DNA from 3 places in the Streptomyces sp. NPDC002176 genome. Region 1 is predicted to be linked to each of the others. Evidence: riboswitches for the same ligand, from Rfam matches in the RefSeq annotation. Region 1 holds a riboswitch; each other region holds the start of a gene.
What was found. Region 1 has a riboswitch for thiamine pyrophosphate ahead of ACI2LY_RS08745 (thiamine ABC transporter substrate binding subunit). Riboswitches for the same ligand answer to the same signal wherever they lie in the genome.
Positions count from the first base shown of each region.

Region 2: linked by a shared signal. The riboswitch ahead of thiC (phosphomethylpyrimidine synthase ThiC) and the one ahead of ACI2LY_RS08745 (thiamine ABC transporter substrate binding subunit) in region 1 are both predicted to bind thiamine pyrophosphate.
Region 3: linked by a shared signal. The riboswitch ahead of thiO (glycine oxidase ThiO) and the one ahead of ACI2LY_RS08745 (thiamine ABC transporter substrate binding subunit) in region 1 are both predicted to bind thiamine pyrophosphate.

Region 1 covers NZ_JBJDQW010000002.1:113,775-120,215, reverse strand. The annotation lists gene ACI2LY_RS08760 (hypothetical protein) at 191-826, shown strand; gene ACI2LY_RS08755 (hypothetical protein) at 823-1,311, shown strand; gene rlmN (23S rRNA (adenine(2503)-C(2))-methyltransferase RlmN) at 1,395-2,501, shown strand; TPP riboswitch at 2,543-2,650, shown strand; gene ACI2LY_RS08745 (thiamine ABC transporter substrate binding subunit) at 2,731-3,804, shown strand; gene ACI2LY_RS08740 (ABC transporter permease) at 3,861-5,462, shown strand; gene ACI2LY_RS08735 (ABC transporter ATP-binding protein) at 5,462-6,441, shown strand, end outside.
Region 2 covers NZ_JBJDQW010000005.1:428,653-435,093, forward strand. The annotation lists gene ACI2LY_RS24800 (SsgA family sporulation/cell division regulator) at 1-438, shown strand; gene ACI2LY_RS24805 (YibE/F family protein) at 540-1,970, opposite strand; TPP riboswitch at 2,042-2,214, shown strand; gene thiC (phosphomethylpyrimidine synthase ThiC) at 2,207-4,012, shown strand; gene ACI2LY_RS24815 (hypothetical protein) at 4,023-4,886, opposite strand; gene ACI2LY_RS24820 (metallophosphoesterase) at 5,034-6,107, opposite strand; gene ACI2LY_RS24825 (LacI family DNA-binding transcriptional regulator) at 6,403-6,441, opposite strand, start outside.
Region 3 covers NZ_JBJDQW010000003.1:330,501-336,941, reverse strand. The annotation lists gene pknB (Stk1 family PASTA domain-containing Ser/Thr kinase) at 1-1,880, opposite strand, end outside; partial or broken gene ACI2LY_RS15305 (thiazole synthase) at 1,972-2,772, opposite strand; gene thiS (sulfur carrier protein ThiS) at 2,775-2,975, opposite strand; gene thiO (glycine oxidase ThiO) at 2,972-4,162, opposite strand; TPP riboswitch at 4,153-4,265, opposite strand; gene ACI2LY_RS15290 (NAD(P)/FAD-dependent oxidoreductase) at 4,427-5,659, shown strand; gene ACI2LY_RS15285 (Rv2175c family DNA-binding protein) at 5,726-6,091, shown strand; gene thiE (thiamine phosphate synthase) at 6,167-6,441, shown strand, end outside.

The DNA.
Region 1 (6,441 bases):
GCTCTCCGGTCGGAGAGCAGGGCCCGTTGGTGTCAGCGGGGCAGAGCTCATCGCTCCTGACGGGGCCGGAGGGACGTAGATCCTCAAGTTCTCCTCAGAGCATCTCTGTTCCGAGGGTCATGCACATGTCTAGACCATAGTGTCCAAGTGCTCGATCGCCACGGGGGCGGTCCACCAGAAAAGGTGTCACATGGGCATCAGTACATGGCGCGCTCTGACCGGCGCTGCCGCGGCCTCGCTTCTCTGCCTCACGGCAGCCAATACCGCAAGAGCGGAGGAAGTGCCGGCCGACAGTACGGCGATACCTGCCGAACAGACCGCGGACATCAATGACAGGCAGGACTGGGAGGGTGCGGACGACCAGCCGGTCGGTGAGGAGTCGCCGAGTCTGTGCGACCGGCCTTCCACGTGGTACAGCATCAAGTCCAAGAAGGCCGTTCACGTTCCGTCCTGGTGGAACGGCACCAAGTACAAAGATGGGCCGGGCGGCACGATGACCGTGGTCGTGACCAAGGGAGGGACCATCTCCGCCGAGGTGACGGGCACGGGCGAGTTCGAGGCCAGCGGGGTCGTGGCGAAAGCCAAGGCCAGCGTCAGTGTGAAGGTCGGCGGTAGCGTCACGGTCACCACCGGGCACACGTACTCCCGTGAAATCGCCAGGGGTAAGTACGGTCATCTGCAGTACGGTTCCTGGGGCTACAAGGTGACCTGGAAGAAGTACCGTTCCGGCAGCGGCGGCAACTGCGGCGGTGTCGAGATCGGGCATGGGTCGGCGACGCTGCCCACCTCCGAGACCGGCTGGAAGTACTGGGAAACCTCATCATGACCCATACGATTCCGCGGGCCTGGCTCGCCGCCGGTGCTGTGACCGTCTCGGTGTTGCTGCTGGCGTCGTGCAGTTCTGGTGGTGGCGACGGTGACTCCACTGGGCCAGCCTCGTCCCCGGCCGTCGGCGCGTCTCACGACACTGTTGACGCCCGGGAGAAGAAGCTCACCGCCGAGGCTCAGGGTGTCCTTGCCGCGGTGGGCGGCGGGACGAAGGTCGAGGCTGGAGTGGAGCGGGTAAGCGATGGCATCCACACTGAGCCGCTGCTCAGCAAGGGCAAGACGTACAAGCTCAGTCTCGTGTGCGTCGGCAGCGGTAGTGCCCGCGTCACGCTGACTCCTGCGAGTGTCGGTCCGAGTGCCGAGGTGCCCTGCGATCGGTCGATCGTGCAGCAGCGGATCACGGCGCCCGAGCAGGTACGCATCGATGCCGACGGCGTCAAGGGTTCCGTGGGCGTCATCGCGTGGCAGATCGACACCGTTTGATCGTGGCGCCTGGCGGGGTGGGTGACCACTCCCACCCCGCTCTGGCCAGGCACCCCAAGTCGATCTGAGACACTGGTACCACCATGCCCAAGCCCGGAGAACTCACTTTCGTCGCCCCCCGCGGAGCCAAGAAGCCGCCGCGGCATCTCGCTGACCTTTCGCCCGCGGAGCGGAAGGATGCTGTCGCGGAGGCGGGGGAGAAGCCGTTCCGCGCCAAGCAGCTCTCGCAGCACTACTTCGCGCGGTACACGCACGACCCCGAGCAGTGGACGGACATCCCGGCCGGTTCGCGGGAGAAGCTGCGGGAGGCGCTGTTTCCTGAGCTGATGTCGGTGGTCCGGCATCTGGCCACGGACCAGGGCACCACCCGTAAGACGCTCTGGCGGCTGTTCGACGGCACGCTCGTGGAGTCGGTACTGATGCGGTACCCGGACCGGGTCACCATGTGCATCAGCTCGCAGGCCGGGTGTGGGATGAACTGCCCGTTCTGCGCGACGGGACAGGCGGGGCTGGACCGGAACCTGTCCACCGCCGAGATCGTGCACCAGATCGTGGACGGCATGCGGGCGCTCCGGGACGGAGAGGTTCCCGGCGGGCCCGCGCGGCTCTCCAACATCGTCTTCATGGGCATGGGCGAGCCGCTCGCCAACTACAAGCGCGTCGTCGGCTCCATCCGGGCCCTCACCGACCCCGCCCCCGACGGCCTCGGCCTCTCGCAGCGCGGGATCACCGTGTCGACCGTCGGCCTCGTCCCCGCCATCCACCGCTTCGCCGACGAGGGCTTCAAGTGCCGGCTGGCGATCTCCCTGCACGCCCCCGACGACGAGCTGCGCGACACCCTCGTCCCCGTGAACACGCGGTGGAAGGTGCGCGAGGTGCTGGACGCCGGGTTCGAGTACGCGGAGAAGTCCGGGCGTCGGCTGTCCATCGAGTACGCGCTGATCCGGGACATCAACGACCAGGCGTGGCGCGGTGACCGGCTCGGCCGACTGCTCAAGGGCAAGCCCGTGCACGTCAACCTGATCCCGCTCAACCCCACCCCCGGCTCCAAGTGGACCGCCTCCCGCCCCGAGGACGAGAAGGCGTTCGTGGCGGCCATCGCGGCGCACGGCGTGCCGGTGACGGTCCGGGACACCCGCGGTCAGGAGATCGACGGGGCGTGTGGTCAGCTCGCCGCCACCGAGCGGTAACCTGAACCGGTCAGCACAACTTCACACGGTCATACATCTACATATTCCGACAGGGGAGCGCCACAGCGCTGAGAGTGCGGCAACCAGGCCGCAGACCCTCTGAACCTCGCCCAGGTCATTCTGGGTAGGAAGTTCGGTCATCACTCAAGCTGTTGCGCCCTGCCCGGGCTCCCGCGCGGAGTCCGGGCAGGGCCGCGTCTCTTCCTGGCCCACCCCAGGAGGACCACCAGTGCACACCAAGACCTTCGTGGCCGCGGCGGTCGGCCTCGGCCTGCTCACGCTCTCCGCGTGCGGGTCCACCGACACCAAGGGGAGCGCGGACACCAAGACCGTGACCCTCGTCAGCCACGACTCGTGGGCCGCGTCCAAGAACGTGATCGCGGACTTCGAGAAGCAGTCCGGCTACCAGGTGCGCGTCCTCAAGGACGGCGACGCCGGGCAGGCCGTCAACAAGGCGGTCCTCACCAAGGACAACCCCCAGGGCGACGTCTTCTTCGGCATCGACAACACCCTGCTCTCCCGCGCCCTCGACAACGGCCTCTTCCAGCCGTACGCCGCCAAGGGCCTCGGCCAGGTCGACCCCGCCTTCCAGCTGGACCCCGCCAAGCACCGGGTCACCCCCGTCGACCACGGCGACATCTGCGTCAACTACGACAAGGCGTACTTCACCGAGCACAAGCTGAAGCCGCCGCGCACCTTCGCCGACCTCGCGGACCCGAAGTACAAGAACCTGCTGGTCACCGAGAACGCCGCCACCTCCTCGCCCGGCCTCGGCTTCCTGCTCGGCAGCGCCGCGAGTTACGGCGACAAGGGCTGGGAGGGGTACTGGAAGAAGCTCAAGGCCAACGGCGTCAAGGTCGTCGACGGCTGGGAGCAGGCGTACTACCAGGAGTTCTCCGGCTCCTCCGAGGGCAGGAAGGCGGGCGGTGACCGGCCGCTCGTCGTGTCGTACGCCTCCTCGCCGCCCGCCGAGGTGATCTACGCCAAGAAGAAGCCGAAGACCGCCCCCACCGGCGTCTCCGAGGGCACCTGCTTCCGGCAGGTCGAGTTCGCCGGGCTGCTGAACCACGCGAAGAACCCCAAGGGCGGCAAGGCGTTCCTCGACTTCCTGCTGTCCAGGCAGTTCCAGCAGGACATGCCGCTGAACATGTTCGTGTACCCGGTGATCAAGGACGCGAAGGTCCCCGCCGAGTTCACCGCGAACGGGCCCGCCGCCAAGGACCCGGAGACCATGGCGCCTGAGAAGATCGCCGCCAACCGCGACCAGTGGGTCAGCTCGTGGACGTCGCTCGTACTGAAGTAGCCGAAGCAGCCGCACGGCGCAGCCACCCGCGCGGGAGCGCGGCGCGGCTGGGGCTGATGGCCCTGCCCGTCGCGTTCTTCGCGCTGTTCTTCGCCTGGCCCGTCGCCGCCATCACGGCGCGCGGGCTCAAGGCCGACGGCACCTGGCACCTCGGGCGGTTCGCCGAGGTGCTGGGCCGCTCCGACATCCGGCACGTGCTGTGGTTCACCACCTGGCAGGCGCTGGCCTCCACCGCGCTCACCCTGCTGATCGCGCTGCCCGCCGCCTACGCCTTCGCCCGGTTGGAGTTCCCCGGCAAACAGGTGCTGCGGGCCGTGGTCACCGTGCCGTTCGTGCTGCCCACGGTGGTCGTCGGCACCGCGTTCCTCGCCCTGGTCGGCCACGGCGGACTGCTGGACGAGCTGTGGGGCGTGCGGCTGGACACCACGGTGTGGGCGATCCTGCTCGCGCACGTCTTCTTCAACTACGCCGTCGTCGTCCGTACCGTCGGCGGACTGTGGGGACAGCTGGACCCTCGGCAGGAGGAGGCCGCCCGGATGCTCGGCGCGTCCCCGCTGCGCGCCTGGCGCCAGGTCACCCTGCCTGCGCTGGCGCCCGCAGTGGCCGCCGCCGCGCTGATGGTGTTCCTGTTCACCTTCACCTCCTTCGGTGTGGTGCAGATCCTCGGCGGGCCCACCTTCTCCACCCTGGAGGTGGAGATCTACCGGCAGACCTCCGAGGTCTTCGACCTGACCACGGCCGCCGTCCTCACCCTGGTGCAGTTCGCCGCGGTCGGCGCGATCCTCGCCGTGCACGCCTGGACGGTCCGGCGCCGGGAGACCGCGCTGCGCCTGGTCGATGCCTCCGGCACCGCCCGCCGTCCGCGCGGCGCCGGACAGTGGACGCTGCTCGGCGGGGTCCTCGCCACCATCGCGGTCCTGCTGGTGCTGCCGCTCGGCGTGCTGGTGCGCCGCTCCCTGGACGCGCCGGACTTCGGCTACTACCGGGCGCTCGCCGACGCCGACGGCGGTACGTTCCTGGTGGCGCCGCTGCACGCGGTGTGGACCTCGCTGGAGTACGCGGTCGCCGCCACCGGCATCGCCCTGGTCGTCGGCGGGCTCGCCGCGGCCGCGCTGGCCCGGCGGGACGCGGGGCGGCTGGTACGCGGGTTCGACGCCCTGCTGATGCTGCCGCTCGGTGTCTCCGCCGTGACGGTCGGCTTCGGCTTCCTGATCGCGCTGGACGAGCCGCCGCTGGACCTGCGCCAGTCCTGGTTCCTGGTGCCGCTGGCCCAGGCCCTGGTCGGCGCCCCCTTCGTCGTACGGACCATGCTGCCGGTGCTGCGGGCGGTGGACACCCGGCTCAGGGAGGCGGCGGCGGTGCTCGGCGCCTCGCCCTGGCGGGTGTGGCGGGAGGTCGATCTTCCGTTGGTGCGGCGGGCGTTGCTGGTCGCGGCCGGGTTCGCGTTCGCCGTGTCGCTGGGTGAGTTCGGGGCGACCGTGTTCATCGCCCGGCCCGACAACCCCACGCTCCCGGTGGCGGTGGCCCGGCTGCTGGGCCGTCCGGGAGAGCTGAACTACGGCCAGGCGATGGCCCTTTCCACGATTCTGATGGTGGTCTGCGCGGCCGCGCTGCTCGTCCTGGAGCGGCTGCGCACCGACCGGACGGGGGAGTTCTGATGCTGCTGAGCCTCGAGGAGGCGACCGTCCGTCTCGGCGGGCGGCCGGTGCTCGACACGGTGGACCTCGGGGTCGCCGAGCACGAGGTGGTGTGCGTGCTCGGACCGAGCGGCAGCGGCAAGTCGACCCTGCTGCGGAGCGTGGCCGGACTCCAACCGCTCGACTCCGGACGGGTGTTGCTCGACGGCCGGGACCAGGCGGGGGTGCCCGCGCACCGGCGCGGGGTCGGGCTGATGTTCCAGGACCATCAGCTGTTCCCGCAGCGGGACGTGGGCGGCAACGTCGCTTTCGGGCTGCGGATGCACGGCCTGCCCAGGACCCAACGGGACGAGCGGGTGGGGGAGTTGTTGGAGCTGGTCGGGCTGCCCGGGGCGGCCCGGCGGGCGGTGGCCGGTCTTTCGGGCGGTGAGCAGCAGCGGGTGGCTCTCGCGCGGGCGCTCGCGCCCCGGCCGAGGCTGCTGATGCTGGACGAGCCGCTCGGGCAGCTGGACCGCTCGCTGCGGGAGCGGCTGGTGGTCGAACTCCGGGAGTTGTTCGGCCGGTTGGGCACCACCGTGCTCGCCGTCACCCACGACCAGGGCGAGGCGTTCGCGCTGGGCGACCGGGTGGTGGTGATGCGGGACGGGCGGATCGCGCAGTCGGGGACCCCGCTGGAGGTGTGGCGCCGACCGGCCGACGCCTTCGTGGCGAGGTTCCTCGGCTTCGAGAACGTGGTCCCGGCGAGCGTCACCGGGGCGGCCGCCGACACTCCCTGGGGCAAGCTGCCCGTGCCCGAGGGGTCGCCGCAGGGTGCCGGGGAGCTGCTGGTGCGGCCCGCCGGGGTGCGGCTCGTGGCCGTCGGTGAGGGGCTGGCCTGCACGGTGACCGCGCGTACCTTCCGGGGCACCCATGTGGCGCTCCGGCTCCGGCCCGCCGACGGCGGCCCGCACCTGGAGGCGGCCTGCCCGCTGCGCGACGCGCCCGAGACCGGCGCCGAGGT
Region 2 (6,441 bases), on a different contig from region 1:
ATGCGCGAGTCCGTACAGGCAGAAGTCATGATGAGCTTTCTCGTCTCGGAGGAGCTTTCCTTCCGTATTCCGGTGGAGTTGCGCTACGAGACGAGTGATCCCTATGCGGTCCGGCTCACCTTCCATCTGCCCGGTGACGCCCCGGTGACCTGGGTCTTCGGCCGGGAGTTGATGATCGACGGGGTCGGCCGGCCGTGCGGCGAGGGTGATGTGCACATCGCCCCCGTCGACTGCGAGGTGCTCGGCGAGGTGCTGATCCGGCTTCAGGTGGGCGGTGACCAGGCGCTGTTCCGCTCCTCCACCCCGCCGCTCGTGGCGTTCCTCGACCGCACCGACAAGCTGGTGCCGCTCGGGCAGGAGGGTGCGCTGGCCGACTTCGACACCCACCTCGACGAGGCACTGGGCCGCATCCTGGCCGAGGAGCAGAGCGCGGGCTGACGTGGCCCGGCCGGGGGGCGCCGAGCGTTCCGCCGGGCTCCGTGCACCTTTGAAGAAACGCTTCTGCAAGGGTTCACGGCCCGACGGTCTAGACGGTCCGCTCAGCGCTTCCGGCGCCGTCCCCTGCCGCCGGAGGCCGCGACGGGCGGGGTGGCCGCGGGAGCCGCCGTACCGGGCGCGGGGCGGTCCGCCGATACGACCAGGGCGGCCAGCGCGGTGGTGACCGGAACCGAGGCGACCAGACCGATCGAGCCGACGAGCGTGCGCACGATCTCCTCCGCGACCAGCTCGCTGGTGGCCACCGTGCCCACCCCGCTCTGCGCGATGGAGAAAAGCAGCAGCAGGGGCAGCGCGGCGCCCGCGTAGGCAAGGACGAGGGTGTTGACGACGGAGGCGATGTGGTCGCGGCCGATGCGGATGCCCGCCCGGTAGAGCCCGCGCCAGCCCATCGAGGGGTTGGCCTCGTGCAGTTCCCACACGGCCGAGGTCTGGGTGACCGTCACATCGTCCAGCACGCCCAGCGAGCCGATGATGACGCCCGCGAGCAGCAGCCCGCTCATGTCGATGGACGGGTAGAGGCCGTGGATCAGGCCGGTGTTGTCGTCCGTGTTGCCGGTGAGCGCGGCCCAGCCGATGAACTGTGAGCCGAGGAGACCGATCAGCAGCAGGGAGACGAGGGTGCCGAGCACCGCGACGGAGGTCCGCGCGGACAGGCCATGGCACATGTACAGCGCGATGAGCATGATCGCGCTCGACCCGACCACGCCCACCAGCAGCGGATTCGAGCCCTGGAGTATCGCGGGCAGGATGAACAGGGTGAGCACCATGAAGCTGACGGCCAGGGCCACCAGCGCCATGACACCGCGCAGTCGGCCCACCACCACGACGGCGACCGCGAAGATCCCGGCGAGCAGGGCCATGGGGAACTTGCGGTCCAGGTCGGTGACCGCGTACTGGAGTTCCCTCGGCGCCTTGGGCTCGTAGGCGACCACGACCTTGTCGCCCTGGTGCAACTGCCGGGTCTGGTCCGGCTGCACCAGCTCGGTGAAGGTGCGTCCCTTGTCCTTGCCGGTGTCGACCCGGACAATCGCCTTCTTGCAGGGGCCCTTCTTGTCCTCCTGGGCAGCCGGACCCGCGCCCGTGGCCGAGGGATCACCGGCCGGGGCTCCCCCGCCCACCCCGCCGACCTGGCAGCTCACCGAGGTGACCTGGGTGACCGTGGCCTGCTGGGTCTGGCGGTCGAAGCCGACCCCGGAGCGCTGGTGCGGGGGCGCGCCTCCGGGCCAGAGCACCACCAGACCCACGACGACGGCCGCGCTGAACGGGATCAGGATGGCCGCGATGACCTTGCGCAGATGTCTGGAGACCGGCGCGGCGGGGCCGTGGTTGTGAGAGTGGCCATGACCGCCATGACCGCCATGGCCGTTTCCGGGGCCGGACCCGTGCCCGCTCCCGTCGCCGGGGCCTGGTCCGGAGCCGGGCCGGTGGGGTGGGCCGGGGGGAGGGTAGGGAGGCTGCTGCGTCGTGGTCACGGCCCGATCATTGCAAGAACGGGGGAGGCCCACTGTTCATCCCGTCACACAGGGCGCTAGCGTGGAGGCACCTTTGCACACGCGGGAGCTCGGAGCACCGGGCTGAGAGGGCGCTGACCTCCGTCGTTGCGATGTTTCACGTGGAACATGGTTCCCCGAGATCATCTGCGGACGGAAATCGCTGCGTCGACCGCCGAACCTGTTACCGGGTAATGCCGGCGTAGGGAGTAGGTCTCATGACCAACAAGGACGCACGCACGCCTGCCTCCGCGCAGACCACGACGACCAGTTCGTCGGGCGAGGAGGCCGGGAAGTCCATCGGCTGGCACAAGGCGTATGTCGAGGGTTCGCGCCCCGACCTGCGGGTGCCGGTCCGTCAGGTGCATCTCACCAACGGGCGGTCGGTCACGCTGTACGACACCTCCGGCCCGTACACCGATCCGGAAGCCGACACCGATGTCCGCCGGGGGCTGGCCCCGCTACGGGAGAACTGGATCGTCGCCCGTGGCGACACCGAGGAGTACGCGGGCCGTCCCGTCCGGCCGGAGGACGACGGGATCAAGCACACCTCGCCGCGCGGCGGGCTGCGCAATCTGGACGCAGTCTTTCCGGGACGGCCTCGCCAGCCCCGGCGTGGACGGACGGGCCGGGCGGTCACCCAGCTCGCCTATGCCCGCCAGGGGGAGATCACGCCCGAGATGGAGTTCGTGGCGCTCCGGGAGAACGTCTCTCCCGAGGTGGTCCGCGAGGAGATCGCGGCGGGCCGGGCCGTGCTGCCCGCCAATGTGAACCATCCGGAGATCGAGCCGATGATCATCGGCAAGCGGTTCCTGGTGAAGGTCAACGCCAACATCGGCAACTCGGCGGTCACTTCCTCGATCGAGGAGGAGGTGGAGAAGATGACCTGGGCGACCCGCTGGGGCGCCGACACGGTCATGGACCTCTCCACCGGCCGCAACATCCACACCACCCGCGAGTGGGTGCTGCGCAACTCCCCCGTGCCCATCGGCACCGTGCCGCTCTACCAGGCACTGGAGAAGGTCGACGGCCGGGCCGAGGAGCTGACCTGGGAGGTCTACAAGGACACGGTGATCGAGCAGGCCGAGCAGGGCGTGGACTACATGACGGTGCACGCGGGTGTGCGGCTGCCGTACGTCCCGCTGACGGCGAACCGGAAGACCGGCATCGTCTCGCGCGGCGGCTCGATCATGGCGGCCTGGTGCCTGGCGCACCACAAGGAGTCGTTCCTGTACGAGAACTTCGAGGAGCTCTGCGAGATTCTCGCCGCCTACGACGTCACCTACTCGCTCGGCGACGGTCTGCGGCCCGGTTCGATCGCGGACGCCAACGACGAGGCGCAGTTCGCGGAGCTGCGCACGCTCGGGGAACTCAACCGGATCGCCAAGCGGTTCGATGTACAGACGATGATCGAGGGCCCCGGGCACGTCCCGATGCACAAGATCAAGGAGAACATCGACCTTCAGCAGGAGATCTGCGACGAGGCCCCGTTCTACACGCTCGGCCCGCTGACCACCGACGTCGCGCCCGCGTACGACCACATCACCTCGGGTATCGGCGCCGCGATGATCGCCTGGTGGGGCACGGCGATGCTCTGCTACGTCACACCCAAGGAGCACCTGGGCCTGCCGAACCGGGACGACGTCAAGACCGGCGTCATCACCTACAAGATCGCCGCCCACGCCGCCGACCTGGCCAAGGGGCACCCCGGAGCACAGGAGTGGGACGACGCGCTCTCGGACGCCCGCTTCGAGTTCCGGTGGGAGGACCAGTTCAACCTCGCCCTGGACCCGGACACGGCACGGGAGTTCCACGACGAGACCCTGCCCGCCGAGCCCGCTAAGACGGCCCACTTCTGCTCCATGTGCGGGCCGAAGTTCTGCAGCATGAAGATCTCGCAGGACATCCGGCGCGAACACGGCGGCAACCGGGCCGAGATCGAGGAGGGCATGGCGAAGAAGTCGCTGGAGTTCGCAGCCACGGGCAACCGGGTCTACCTGCCGATCGCGGAGGACAAGCCCTAACCGTACGGGGCTAGTCCGGCTGGTGTTCCGGGCCGCCGAAGTCCGGGCTCGTGTAGTCCGGGCTGCTGAAGCGGGGGCGGTCGGTGGCCGTTCCGTCGTCGGGGCTGCTGAAGCCGGGGCGGCCGTAGCCGAGGCGTGGCATCCGGCCGCTCGGTCCGGGGGCCGGGAGGGGCTGTGCGGCGGGTGCGCCGGGCCGGGTGAGGGCGTCCTGCAGGAAGGGCAGGATGCCGCGCTCGAGCAGCGCGTCCCGCCACTCCTGACGCGCCCTCGCCACCGCCTCGCGCGCCTCCTCCTGGGCGGCGGCCCCGGCGGAGGAGCCGTTGCGCAGCGCGGTGATCAGAAGCGCCACCCCGGCGGTCAGGATCGCCACCGCCGTCAGGGCGCCGAAGACCCAGCCGACGGTGACCATGGTCCGGCCGAACTGCTGGCCGGGGGCGACCATCTTCAGGCTGTAGCCGACCAGCAGGAAGATCACCGCGGCCGTTCCGGCGAGCACGGGGGCCAGGACCGCGATCATCGCGCTGGCGCCCGCCCCGGCGGCCTCGGCGGTCTCACCGAGGGCGGCGGCGAGCCCCAGCGGGCCCGATCCCGGTTCCGCCGAGCCGGATTCGACGCCGGTCGTCTCGGCGGCCGGTGCCGGACGGCGCAGTTCCTCGCGGGTCTTGACGTAAGTCTGGTACTCGGTGGCGGCGGCGGCCGCGATGAGGGCCGTGGCGTTGAGCGCCATCGTGCGCAGCTGTTCCGGGTTGAGCCGCTCTCCGACGGCGGACAGTTCCGGGTGGTCGGGTGCGGAGCGCAGCGCCTCGTCGAGGAGCCGCTCGAATTCCCGGCGGTCCTCGCTCAGCAGGTGCTGCGGAACGCTGTTCATGTGCATCCCCCGATGCTCCGTAGGGCTTGGGGCTCGCATGGCGGCGAGCCGTCGGGCAGAAACGGAGGGGAGCCTGCTACGGATAAGCCGATGGTAGAGCTGTCACACCGCACGGTGACAGGGGGTTGCCGGAAATTCAGACCAGGTGAAGCGTCAGGCGTCCAGGGGCAGTTGCTGGACCAGCAGCTTTCCGGCCATGGTCACGCCGCCGTCCATGGCGATGGCGAGACCGTCGGCGTAGACGTGCGGACCCTCGACATGGGGTTCGCCGCGGTCCTCGTTCTCCTCGGAGCCGACCTGGCCGAGCAGATACGGGATCGGGCTGTGGCCGTGCACGACACGGGTGCCGCCGTACGTGTCGAGGAGGGAGCGCACGGCGTCGGCGCCGCCCTCGTCGCGGAAGGAGAAGCGCTTCGTGAACTTGCGGAACAGGTCCCACACCTCGTCCGCGTCGTTGCGGGTCAGCGCCTCGCGGACGGTGTCGTTGACAGCCTCGATCGAGTCGCCGTAGTCGAGGTAGGCGGTGGTGTCGGAGTGGACCAGCAGATGGCCGTCGACCTCCTCGACCGCGTCGAGCCGGGCCATCCACTGCAGGTGATGGTCCTGGAGACGGTCCATGTCGGTCTTCTGGCCGCCGTTGAGCAGCCAGGCCGCCTGGAAGGTTGCGGTGCCCGCGCCGGAGTTGACCGGGGTGTCGCCGAACCGCTTGGCGCCCAGCAGCAGCAGCTCGTGGTTGCCCATCAGGGCCTTGCAGTAGCCGCCTGCCGCCGCGGCCTCGGCGGACAGCCGCATCACGAGGTCGATGACGCCGATGCCGTCCGGACCGCGGTCGGTGAAGTCGCCGAGGAACCACAGCCGGGCGGTGCCCGCGCACCACTGTCCGGCCTCGTCGACCAGGCCCTTCTCCCGCAGCGCGCTCAGCAGCTCCTCGATGTAGCCGTGGACGTCGCCGACGACGAAGAGCGGGCCGGGACCCGCGTCGGACTGCGGCGCCGGGGCGGCCGCCGGTTCGACGGGTGGCGGGAGGGTGTCGCCGCGCTGGATGACCGGCAGGTCCCGCTCGGTCGGGGTGTACCCGTCGGGGTGCTCCTCCTCGTGCGGCGGGACGACGTCACCGGGGTGCACGTCGGCGTACGGACCGGTCTCATGGACGTACGCGGGCACCCGGAAGTCGCGCAACGTCGCCGTTCGCTCCGTCTCGGGTCCCTGACCGGCCCCCTGAGTCATCAGACCCCTCCACCATCGCGCCGCAGCTGCACCGCTTCGGACTGCCTGGTCGCAGCGGCCCGCGGTGTCGTGGGCCCATCATAGGAATGCGCGTCGCGCCATGTGATGACCCAGGGGTGGTGAATCACGGCGAGGCTCCTGATCGCCGAGGCTTTCGTCCTGATTGGGCACGGGTTCGACCGGTTGCCCGGCCGGGATCGGTTGGCCCGCCGGGCGGTCGCCCACCCCGGTTCGGCGAGCCGCGACCGCCCGCCTCTCCCGCCGGGCGGCCCGGCCCTCATTGTGCCCGGTTCCGTCAGTCCCGCTCCGGCGCCCTGGGCGGGCTGACCGTGGT
Region 3 (6,441 bases), on a different contig from region 1:
TGCTTCTTCACCTTGTCGCCGAACAGCCCCAGCAGTCCCCGGTCCTCGTGGACCTCGAACCCGGCCGCCTCCAACTGCTGGTGCGCGTCGTCCACGCTGGCCCCGACCACGTCCGGGACCTTCACCATCTCCGGGCCCTTGGACAGCGTCAGCGTCACCGTGTCGCCCTCCGCGCCCTGGCTGCCCGCCTCCGGCGACTGGAAGGCGACCTGGCCCTTGTCGAAGTCGGATTCGATCCGCTCGGTGGCGATCTTCACCTTGAGACCCGCGTCGGTCAGGTCTTGGCGGGCGCTCTCCGCGTCCTCGCCGCTGACGTCCGGGACGTCGACCGGGGCGCCCTTGCTGACGACCAGCGCGATCGCCGAACCGGCGTGCATCTCGGTGCCCGCCTCCGGCGTCGTACCGCTCACCGAGCCCCGGGCGACCTCGTCGCTGAACTCGCGGGTGACCATGCCCGGCTCCAGACCGGCCGACTTCAGCCGCTCCCGGGCCCGCTCCAGCGGCTGGCCCGTCACCCTGGGCACCGCGACCGTGCGCGGGCCGAGCGAGATCGTCAGCCCCACCGAGGCGTTGCCCCGGACCCGGGCACCGGCCGACGGGTCGGAGCTGATGACCGTGCCCCGGTCCACGGTGTCGCTGTAGGCGCGCTTCACCTCGCCCACGTCGAGCCCCGCCGACCTCAGCCGCTGCTCGGCCTGGTCCTGGGTGCGTGACAGCACCGGCGGCACCTTGGTGAACTGGCCCGAGTTGATGTACCAGACCCCGCCGCCCACACCGAGGAACACCAGCACCGCCAGCAGCAGCGTCAGCGGCCCGCGTCGGCGCCTGGGCCGCGGCCCGCCGTGCCGGGTGGGCGGGGGCGCGATGTCGGTCGTGTGCAGCACGCTGGTGACATCGCGGCCGTCCTCGCCGTCCCCGTCGACCGGGAGCGGCCGGACCATGGTCAACGCGCGCGGTAGCACGCTCGTACGGTCGCCCGCGTTGTCGTGGTGCTCGTGCGACAGCTCCTGCGGCGGCATCGCGTCGAGCTGCTCCTCGGTGAGCGAGCCCCGGACCCGCAGCACCTCACCGAGCAGCGCGGCCGCGTCCGCGGGCCGGAGCGCCGGAGTGCGCGCGGTCGCGGCGGCGACCAGCTCGTCCAGCTCGTACGCCAGCCCCGGCACCAGCGCCGAGGGCGGGGGCACGTCGTCGTTGAGGTGCTTATAGATGACCTGGGCGGGGGAGTCCCCGGAGTGCGGCTTGGCGCCGGTCAGCATCTCGTACAGCACGACACCGCAGGCGTACACGTCCACCCGCGGATCGGCGGTGCCCTGCTCGATCTGCTCCGGGGCCAGGTAGGAGACGGTGCCGAGGACCGAGCCGGTGGTGCTGGTGACCGTGTCGACCGAGCGGACCAGACCGAAGTCGGCGACCTTGACCCGGCCGTCGTCCCCGATCAGCACGTTCTCCGGCTTCATGTCCCGGTGCACGAACCCGGCCCGGTGGGCCGCGCCCAGCGCGGCGAGCACCGGCTCCAGGATGTCCAGGGCCGCCCTCGGCCGCAGCGCGCCCCGCTCCCGCAGCACGTCCCGCAGGGTGCACCCGGCGACGTACTCCATCGCCAGATACACGTAGCCGCCGTCGGTGCCCTGGTCGAAGACCTGCACCACGTTGGGGTGGGAGAGCCGGGCGACCGACTTGGCCTCGCGGATGAACCGGTCCACGAACCCGCCGTCGGCGGCCAGCGCCGGATGCATCACCTTGAGCGCCAGGACCCGGTCCAGCCGGATGTCCAGCGCCCGGTAGACGGTCGCCATCCCGCCGACGGCGATCCGCGCCTCGACGCGATAGCGGCCGTCGAGCACCTGGCCGAGGAGGGGGTCCGAAAGGGTCGTATCCACGCGGGCGAGTCTACGAGGGGTGCGCGGGGGCGGCGCCCGCTGCGCCGTCCGGGTGAGCGACCGCAGCAGAGCTGTGACCGTCCCGCGAAGTGAACGCGGGGCGCTCCGGATCGAGGTCCGCGCGCCCCTCGGCGGGGGACGACGCCCGCGCGAAATGGCGGCGGGGGATGCGTCCGGCCCGCCGCGCCAGGTACCCGGCGTGCACGGCGTGCCGCATGGCCGTGGCCATCGTCTCGGGGTCCTGCGCCCGGGTGACGGCCGAGGCGAGCATCACACCCGCGCACCCCAGTTCCATCGCCAGCGCCACGTCGGACGCCGTACCGGCACCCGCGTCCAGGATCACCGGGACGTACGACTGCTCCATGATCAGCTCGAAGTTGTGCGGGTTGCGGATGCCGAGCCCGGAGCCGATCGGGGAGCCCAGCGGCATCACGGCCGCGCACCCCACGTCCTGGAGCCTGCGGGCCAGCACCGGGTCGTCGTTGGTGTAGGGCAGCACGGTGAAGCCGTCGTCGACCAGGGTCTCGGCCGCGTCCAGCGTCTCCACCGGGTCCGGCAGCAGGGTGCGCTCGTCCGCCACCACCTCGAGCTTCACCAGGTCGGTGCCGAGCGCCTCACGGGCCAGCCGGGCGGTCAGCACCGCTTCTCCGGCGGTGAAGCAGCCCGCGGTGTTGGGCAGGACGCGGATGCCCAGCTTCTCCAGCACCGACAGCACCGAGCCGTGCGCTCCGGGGTCGACCCGGCGCATCGCCACCGTGGTCAGCTCGGTGCCGGACGCGATCAGCGAGCGCTCCAGCACGTCCAGGCTGGGGGCGCCTCCGGTGCCCATGATCAGCCGGGAGTCCAGGGTCAGGTCGCCGAGGACCAGGGGGTCGGTGGTTTTGGTGGTCACGGTCAGCCTCCCTGCACGGCGGTGAGGACCTCGACCCGGTCGCCCTCGGCGAGGCCGGTCTCGGCCCACCGGGTACGCGGGACCACGGTCTCGTTGACGGCGGCGGCCACCCCGGACGGCGCCGGAGTGAGGACACGTACGACCGCGTCCAGGGCGGTGCCCGGCGCGACCTCGCGGCGCTCGCCGTTGACGGAGATGTTCATGCGGAGTGCTCCAGGGTGGGGGAGGGGGCGGCGAACCGGTGCGGCGAGAACGGGCGGGCCACCTCGGGCAGGCCCCCGCCGCACAGCACGTCGGCCATGACGTCCCCGGTGACGGGCGTGAGCAGCACGCCGTTGCGGAAGTGCCCGGTGGCCAGCAGCAGGCCGTCGAGGCCGGAGGGGCCGAGCAGCGGGGCGTTGTCGGGGGAGCCGGGACGCAGTCCGGCCAGGGTCTCGGTGAGCGGCAGCTCGGTGATGCCGGGCACCAGCTCATGGGCGTCGCGCAGCAGCTCGTACACCCCGCCCGCGGTGACCGTGGTGTCGTACCCCAGCTCCTCGCTGGTCGCGCCGATCACCAGCTCGCCGTTCTCGCGCGGCACCAGGTACACCGGCCCGCCGCGCACCACGGCCCGCACGGTACGGCTCAGGAACGGCCGGTACCGGGGCGGCACCGTCAGCCGCAGCACCTGCCCCTTCACCGGGCGCACCGGCGGTACGAGCGCCTCCGGCACCCCTTCCAGCCGCCCGCTGAGGCTGCCGCCCGCCAGCACCACCTGACCGGCGGCCAGCGCGGTGCCGTCCGCCGTGGTGACCCCGGTCGCCCGGTCCCCGGCCACGTCCAGCCGCGCGGCCCAGGAGCGGTGGAAGGCCACCCCGGCCCGCTCGCAGGCGGTCAGCAGCGCGGCCGCCAGCCGCCGGGGGTCGATCTGATGGTCCCCGTCGGCCCGCAGCCCGCCGCGCACACCGGGCGCCAGCATCGGTTCCAGCCGCCTGCACTCCCGCCCGGACAGCCACTGGGAGTCCAGCCCGCACCGGAGCTGCAGCTCGTGCACCTCACGGAGCTGGGCGCGGTCGTCGGTGTCGAAGGCGACGGCGAGGGTGCCCGCGCGGCGGTAGCCCAGGTCGTGCCCCGTGGCCTCGGCCAGCTCGGCGGCGAACTCGGGATAGCGGCGCGCGGAGGCCAGGTTGAGGGCGAGCAGCCCCTCCTCGCCGTGGTGCAGCTCGGTGACCGCGGCCAGCATCCCGGCCGCGACCCGCGCGGCCCCGCCACCGGGATCGGGGTCCACCACGGCCGCGGTGAGCCCCCGCCCGGCCGCGCGCCAGGCGGTGACCAGGCCGATGATCCCGCCCCCGACGACGAGGACGTCCGGGGTGCTGGACGGTTCGGACGTACGTGACGGCATGGGCATCCCGCCCCTCCCTTCGCCGGCATGACCCGGATCAGGTTCGTACGGTCGGAGGCCGCCAGCCTCCCTCTCAGCCCGGTGCGTCCGGGCTCCCGCGAGTGCAGTTACGGTGGCCAGCCTAGCCGCCCGCCCAGCTCAGCCGTAAGAGAGCACGGCCCGGGTCCGGCCGGAGCGCGAATCCGGGCCGGGTGCGGGCACCAGTGTGGTGGAAGAGGTCGGTGCGCTCGCGCACTGACTGACGGTGAGTCAGTGACCTAAGGTGATCAGGTGAGCGAGCAGACATCTCCGGACGGCACGGCACAGGAACGGCGCGTGGTCGTCGTCGGGGCGGGCATGGCCGGGGTGCAGACCGCCGTCGCCCTGCGTGAACAGGGCTTCACCGGGCCCGTCACCCTGATCGGCGCCGAGCCGCACCAGCCGTACGACCGGCCCCCGCTGTCCAAGGCCATCCTCCTCGGCACCGCCGACGGCTCCGCCTTCGACGTGGACTTCGCCTCGCTCGACATCGACCTCCGGCTCGGCTGCGAGGCGCTCGGCGTCCGCCCCGCCGACCACGAACTGGACACCGCGACGGGCCCCGTCCCGTACGACGTGCTGGTCCTCGCCACCGGCGCCGAACCCGTCCGGCTGCCCGGCACCGACGAGACGCCCGGTGTGCATCTGCTGCGCACCCTGGACGACGCCGAGCGGCTGCGCCCGGTGCTCGCCGCGCGGCACGACGTGGTCGTCGTCGGCGCGGGCTGGATCGGCGCCGAGTTCGCCACCGCCGCCCGGGAGGCGGGCTGCGCGGTCACCGTCGTCGAGGCCGCCGACCGCCCGCTGGCCGGTGCCCTGCCCGCCGAGGTCGCCGCCCCGATGACCGCCTGGTACGAGGACGGCGGCGTCGCCCTGCGCACCGGCGTCCGCGTGGCCGCCGTCGAACCCGGCGCGGTGGTGCTGGACGACGGCGCCCGGCTGCCCTCCGACGCCGTCGTGGTCGGCATCGGCGCCCACCCCGCCACCGGCTGGCTGACCGGCTCCGGCATCGCCCTCGGCCCGCACGGCGACGTCCTGGCCGACGACCGGCTGCGCACCTCCGCCGAGGACGTGTACGCGGTCGGCGACTGCACCTCCTTCCCCTCGGCCCGCTACGCCGAGCGGCTGCTCGTCCACCACTGGGACAACGCCCTCCAGGGCCCCCGTACGGTCGCCGCCGACATCCTGGGCGAGGAGGCGGCGCCCTACGACCCGGTGCCGTACTTCTGGTCCGAGCAGTTCGGGCGGTTCGTGCAGTACGCGGGCCACCACGCGGCCGCCGACCGCACGGTGTGGCGCGGTGACCCCGCCGACCCCGCCTGGTCCGTGTGCTGGCTGCGCGAGGGCCGTCTGGTGGCCCTGCTGGCGGTGGGCCGTCCGCGCGACCTGGCCCAGGGCAGGCGGCTGATCGAGGCGGGCCGCCTGATGGACGCCGAGGCCCTCACCGACCCCGCGCTCCCGCTGAAACAGGCCGTCGTCGAGTAGGCCGGGGGCCCGCGCGCGGAGTGGCCCGACTACCGACTGTCGGTGGGGGATGGCAGGCTAGGTGTCGTGACCGAGATTGACACCAAGATCGACGCTCTTGTCCCCGCCTGGCTCACCCTCCCCGACATCGCCGAAATGCTCGATGTCGAGGTGACGCGTGTGCGGCAGCTGGTCAAGGAGGGCCAAGTCATCGCCGTACGCCGCGGTGAGAACCGGGCGCTGCACGTCCCCGCCGCCTTCATCGACGAGGACAAGGTCGTCAAGGGCCTCACCGGGACCCTGACGCTCCTGCGCGACAACGGGTTCACGGACGAAGAGATGATCGAATGGCTCTTCACCCCCGACTCCTCCCTGCCCGGCACCCCCGCGCAGGCCCTCAGCGAGAACCGCGGCACGGAGGTGAAGCGCCGGGCCCAGGCACTGGCCGGCTGACCCACCAGGGCGGCGCCCGGCCGGGCGCCGCCCCCACGCACGACCCGCACACCGAACCACCGGGGGACCCACCGCATGCCCGACACCGCCCGCGCCCGCCTCGCCGACGCCCGGCTCTACCTCTGCACGGACGCCCGCAAGGAGCAGGGCGACCTCGCCGAGTTCCTGGACGCGGTCCTGGCCGGCGGTGTCGACATCGTCCAGCTGCGCGACAAGGGCATGGAGGCCGCCGAGGAGCTGGCCCACCTGGAGGTGTTCGCCGACGCCTGCGCCCGGCACGGCAAGCTGCTCGCGGTCAACGACCGGGCCGACGTGGCCCACGCCGCCGGAGCCGACGTGCTCCACCTCGG